Regions from separate parts of the Paenibacillus sp. FSL P4-0184 genome, predicted to be linked through region 2. Evidence: riboswitches for the same ligand, from Rfam matches in the RefSeq annotation. Region 2 holds a riboswitch; the other holds the start of a gene.

What was found. A riboswitch is a leader RNA that binds a small molecule or an ion and turns the genes downstream of it on or off. The one in region 2 is predicted to bind preQ1.
Region 1: another riboswitch for preQ1. It lies ahead of MKY52_RS02935 (queuosine precursor transporter); the one in region 2 lies ahead of queF (preQ(1) synthase).

The regions. Positions count from the first base shown of each region.
Region 1 covers NZ_JBBORN010000001.1:701,998-705,169, forward strand. The annotation lists gene MKY52_RS02930 (AMP-binding protein) at 1-469, opposite strand, end outside; gene MKY52_RS02935 (queuosine precursor transporter) at 679-1,392, opposite strand; PreQ1 riboswitch class I at 1,403-1,448, opposite strand; gene MKY52_RS02940 (methyl-accepting chemotaxis protein) at 1,792-3,172, shown strand, end outside.
Region 2 covers NZ_JBBORN010000002.1:1,557,673-1,560,844, forward strand. The annotation lists gene MKY52_RS28705 (6-pyruvoyl trahydropterin synthase family protein) at 1-138, opposite strand, end outside; gene queC (7-cyano-7-deazaguanine synthase QueC) at 138-800, opposite strand; gene queF (preQ(1) synthase) at 830-1,303, opposite strand; PreQ1 riboswitch class I at 1,467-1,510, opposite strand; gene MKY52_RS28720 (ABC transporter permease) at 1,585-2,271, opposite strand; gene MKY52_RS28725 (ABC transporter ATP-binding protein) at 2,268-3,116, opposite strand.

The DNA.
Region 1 (3,172 bases), on a different contig from region 2:
AAGTAAAACCGATAAATAATAACTCGTTCGTCTCATCCAATTCAGCTTCTGGCTTCTGAGCCTTCAACCACTGATCATAGGAACCTGTTCGTTCATTTGAAAAAGTCAGCGTTGGGATGGCTTGGTCCTTGAAGACCAAATTCTTTGCAGCTTCCGGCTCGGCAAAAATCATTGTCGGCTGGCACTGCTCTATAATAACCCGCAGTTCATTTGCACTCCACTTGGGATCTAAAGGAATGGGAACACAGCCTGCATAAATAGCCCCCAAGAAAACCTCGACAAATTCAATGCGATTCGTAGATAAAATAGCGATTTTGTCATGCTTAAGGCCCTTTTGCTGTAGACCATTGGCAATTCTCCGCATCGCTTGCACTAATGTTGCATAGGTATGAGTTGCTTGGTCATGGGTTAAGGCAATGCTGTCGGGCTGTTCTGCTGCATGACGCAGTATAGGAACTACTAGATTCATCCTTCACCACACCTATTCGTAATTTCTGTGACTACCGATTATGTACACTCTCTTCGCTCGGGATACAATTAGAATGGCTACGATAGCTTATTTTAGCTTTATATTAATTTTATGTACATATTTATATGGAACGATTGAGCCCTCTTACGACTGGAAAAATCAAACAGCGCGCATCGATTATGATCGGTACGCGCTGGCTGTATTGTTGTTTATTCCTTCTTATGAGCGGATGATGGTATTCCATCTTCAGCAAAAGTAAAAGTTCGGGCGATATATAAGATAGGTGTGCTTACTGCGGTTAGTAAGAATTTCGCTAGATACGTTGTAAGCAAAATTTCAAACCACACACTCCAGTTATACAACCCAGCAAATGCAATGGTGCAGAAGATTAGTGTATCCACAAAGGAGCTAACCATCGTACTGCCATTGGAACGAATCCACAACTGACTTGAGGTGCTGTAATATTTGCGAATCCAGGAGTACAACCGAACGTCTAAGAACTGACTAATGAAGTAAGCAGTTAGACTACCCAACGCTAGTCGAGGCATCAGACCAAAGATCGTCTCCAAAGAAGACTGAGCAATATCGGTCTCTTGCGGCTTAAATACTAGTACCATCTGCATAATGACTGTCGTCATAAGCAAGGTGAAGAAGCCAAACCAAACCGCTTTACGTGCTTCTGCTCTTCCATACTTCTCATTAAGCAAATCGCTGGTCATATATAAAGTGACATACATCGTATTTCCGAGTGTCATCACGATATCAAATGGCATAGCAATCGTCTTAGCTACCTGAATGTTTGCAATTACAGTAGCGATACCTACCCAGGCATACATTCCACTTTTGCCGAACAGGCGGTAACAGAGTAGAAAAAAAGCAAAATTGACAATAACAAATAAAACTCCCCACATCAAATTAAACATATTGCTTAAACTCCTCCTAGTTTTGTTTACGCGGGATGGTTACGAACCGCGGCTTACATTAAGTTTTGGAACAAAACATTAATACTCTATCACACTGTCGTCAAACAATCCATAAAAATAAACAATTTATGAAATGGGTATTTATACCCATTTTTATTAACTAAAAATAAAAGTGTCAGTAATAATTCATCTTTTTCAGAAAAATATGCTATATAAACTAAAACTTTCACTATTCATCCAGAGGTTAATTCTATAGAATAGTATCAAACACTTCATTCCCGATCCATTTAGTTGATATATTACATAACTATGGAATATATTGCAGGTTGCCAGTCACTAGCAGTCGGTAGGGATATAAAGAAATGGGGCTTCGCTGCCCATAAAAAGGGGGAGAACAATATGTTTCGTTTCAAGCAGTCGATCAGTCGCAGATTTACGCGTTTATTATTTGTAGTTCTATTACTCACGTCTCTTTTGTTAAGTACCAGCTTCTACTTTATATCCACCAGTATTTTCAACAGCTATGTCATGCCACAAATCAATCAAATTCTAACTGCAGCTGCTCAGGACGTATATAAGAATATAAATACAATGCATGCTCAGCAAGCACTAAAGAAGAACGAACAAGCAGCCACCAATCTTGAATTCTATTTTCAGGATAAGAGAAAGCAGCATGGGGTTGAGACTATTTTTCTACTCAATCTAAAAGGCAAGGAAGCTGAGGTTCTGTCCGTAGATCATGATGCAAAATTAAAGCCGGAGGAAATTGTTAAGGTAACCTCTGCAATGCAGCAAGCTCTTAAAGGAAAGAGTGGACTAAGCGATACATACAAGGACTCGCATGGTGTACATAAGTCAGCTTATATCGGAATTCCCGGAAGTACGATGGTTATCGGAATCAGCAGTGATGTAAGCTTTATTCAAGAAAAAACAGACAGTATTCTGTGGACCAGCGCCGGGATCACTCTGCTAACGCTGATCATAGGCTCAACTGGTGCCTGGTTTATGAGTATGCGGATTACTCGTCCTATCTCAAAGCTTGCAGCTTACAGTGCCCGTCTTGCAGAGGGAGATTTCACAGAGGAATTAACGGTTAAGGGCAGTGATGAGGTAGCTCAACTGTCCAGAAGCTTCCAAGCGATGACCGTGCGCCTAAAAGAAATGATTGGACATGTACTCGTCACCTCAAATACTGTGGTCACCGATTCCAATTCTTTAAGAGAACGTGTTGAGGTCCTAAATGAAATGGCAGACCACTCTAGTACATCTGTTGTAGAAATTGGCAAAGGTAGTACGACCATCGCGAGCAGCGCTCTAGATAATTCAAAAGCTATGGAAGAAATCAATTTCGGTATTCAGCATATTGCTTCAGCAGCCACCGAAGTCACTGAGCAGATCAGTGAAGCTTCCGCTGAAGCGATTGGCGGTAATGAGATTGCCCAAAGTGCCGTTCTGCAAATGCGCCATGTTGAACGTGCCTCCCTGCAGTCGCTGGAGCAATTACAAGTTATGAATGAACGTTCAGTAATGATCGGAGAAGTCGTTCATAGCATTACTGAAATTACGAAGCAAATCCAAATGCTGTCGCTCAATGCTTCGATCGAAGCAGCACGTGCAGGAGAACATGGACGCGGCTTTGCCGTGGTTGCCGGAGAAGTACGCAAGCTTTCCGAACAATCCCGTAATGCGAATGAGCAGATTCGTGATTTCCTACTCGGACTTCAGGAAGATATGAATCGCTCCGTTACTGAGATGAACCATGTGAATTCTGAGGTAGCCT
Region 2 (3,172 bases):
AGCCTCTGGTTTGCCCTTAAGCACTACTTCGAGCTTATAAGTATGTCCATGGAGATTGCTGCATTTCCCTTTGTGACCAATTAATTGATGCGCCGCATCAAACGTAAATATTTTGCAGACTGAAACCTCGTTAAGCATTAAGATCCGGCCTCCATTTTCTCCGCCTCATATTGCTCAAGACCACGCTGACGCAACAGACAGGCTGGACAAGTACCGCAGCCACTGCCAATAATACCGTTGTAACAGGTCAATGTGTGTTCGCGAACATAATCAAAATAACCAAGTTCATCTGCCATCTTCCACGTTTCTTTTTTATCCAGCCACATCAATGGAGTGTGTATCGCAAACTCATAGTCCATAGATAAATTCAGCGTAACATTCAATGATTTCACAAATACATCACGGCAGTCCGGATACCCGCTAAAGTCCGTTTGGCAGACACCAGTGACGATATGGGAGTAACCCAATTGTTTAGCTAATATTGCGGAAAAAGATAAAAATAACAGATTCCGTCCGTCAACAAATGTACTAGGAAGCTCATCACCTTCGCCAGCAACGATATCAATATCCTGGCGGGTTAGTGCATTTGGTGCCAGCTGATTAAGCAGCCCAAGATCAAGGATATGCTGTTTTACATTAAACTTAGCTGCTATTTCTGTAGCAACTTCGATTTCAGCTGCATGACGCTGATTATAATTAAAGGTAACTACCTGCACTTCCTCAAACTGCTTCAATGCCCAAACCAGGCAAGTGGTGCTATCTTGTCCGCCGCTAAATACGACGAGTGCTTTTTTGTTCATCTTAATCTCTCCTTATCAACTTGTTGGGATTAGCGGTTATCCACTTTTTCCGGATAGAGGTCGTGATTCATTAAGCGGTGCTCCGCCATCGCCTCATACTTCGTACCCGGTCTTCCATAGTTGCAATAAGGATCAATAGATATGCCTCCACGCGGAGTGAACTTGCCCCATACCTCAATATATCGTGGGTCCATCAGTGAGATCAGATCATTCATAATAATGTTGACGCAGTCCTCATGAAAGTCACCGTGGTTACGGAAGCTAAACAGATACAGCTTTAATGATTTAGATTCCACCATTTTCTGTTCAGGAATATACGAAATATACAATGTGGCAAAATCCGGCTGACCTGTAACAGGACATAAGCTAGTAAACTCAGGGCAGTTGAATTTAACAAAATAATCACGCCCTGGATGCTTGTTATCAAACACCTCAAGAATAGCTGGATCATAACCAAACTTGTACTGCGTTCCCTGATTACCAAGTAAAGTGACTTCTTGCATTTCCTCTTTCAATCTTCCTTCTGACACGACAAAAAACCCCTCTCTTTTCCTTCGGCCTTGGCCGGTAATGGAAAGAAGAACGAGATTTCGAAAACTTTGCTCCACTAAGAAGAAACGGAAGCAACATCCGGGTTAAGGACTGCATCCGCTTATAAGATTTAAGATACTCTTAGTTTTTTATAGAGGGAGTTCGCGAACCTCTCCTGCACAATCCGTGCAGACTTCTTCTTCATGCATATTGCGTCTTGAACTATACCATGGTAATTTGCTTCTGACAAGTTCTACGCTTTGCCCGTCTTCCAAATCCAGAGCGAAAGTACCACAATCCACAAGAGCAAAAGCAGGCTTTCTAGGAGCAATACTCCTTCTCCATTTAGAATACTGTTCAAATTCTGAACGATTTCAATACTTGGCAGAATAACAAAGATCGGATAGGTCCATTCTGGAAGAGCGACGTACACAGAAGCTACTAAGAAAAAAACAACCATAAATGCGGAGCAGATGGCTGAACCATTTTTGGAGGAACTTACCTTTAAACCAATGATAATTCCAACTTGCACAAAGATAATTCCACCCAATAACATATACAATAAGGAAGGGAGTAAATCCATTGTCAAACCTTGATTTAGTACATAAATAATCAGCTGTGATAACAAAGAAAAAACAAGAACAGATCCAGCTTTCGCAGTAATAATCTGGCCTCTGCTTAGCGGAGTAATCAACAGTGCATCATAAGTCTTACTCTCCCGCTCCTCAATTAATCCTGGGCCGGTAATCATGATCCCAACCATCACTTGCGCAAATAATATCCATGTAGAAAGAAGCATGAAGTCCAAACCGCTCTTGTCCACTACAGTGATGATGATTTTAGCCATAAATATAGGCAAAATTATTAGAATTACAGTCGCAGGATTACGCAGTATATCCTTACTTTCATGTTTAAACAGCTTCCATATCTGATAACTCAACTTAGCTCACTTCCCGTCAGGGCAGCGAATACATCTGCCAGCGAAGCTTCTTTGCTGTGCATACTTAGAATTTGATTCGTAGACATTAACTGATAGATATGATCTTTAGTAGCTTCTTCTGCAATCGGCCAGGATTTCATAACCACTTTCCCATCCTGCTGATATATAACTTCAATTTCTGGTTTACCATAAATGGTCTTAAGTCTATGCGGTTCATCAAGTGCCACCAATGCACCAGCGTGCATGATGCCCACTCTATCGCTTAATGCCTCGGCTTCGTGCATATCATGCGTCGTTAGGACAATGGTTGTACCTTCTTCTTGAATTCTCTTGACGTGATTACGTATGAGTGAAGCTGAATTTGGATCTAACCCACTTGTAGGCTCATCTAAAAACAACACTTGAGGCTTATGTAATAATGCTCTGGCGATTAGAACACGCTGCTTCCAGCCTTTGGATAAGCTGCTTACTTTAGCTTTTTCCTTATCTAACAGCTGGAGGGTTTCCATGACTTCATTCACTCGATTTCCTGCTACCCTATACAGATCAGCGAACAGCTCCAGATTATTTCGAATAGAACTACGCATGTATAGGTTCGGAAGCTCGAAAACAACACCAATTTGAGCATGGATTTCTTTTTTATGACGTGAAATATTCATGCCATTAATTAAAATTTCTCCGCTTGTAGACTGAAGAAGCCCTGTCATCATGCGCATCGTTGTAGTTTTCCCTGCACCATTGGGACCTAGAAATCCAAAGACCTCACCTTTCTCCACAGTGAAAGTAATTCGATCAACTGCACACCTCTCCTGATAATATTTTGAGACCTCAGTTAGCTGAATCAATAACACTCCCCCCTTTTTAGAATAGTTAACTTTCTTCTATCCTTATTCTGGTTGTA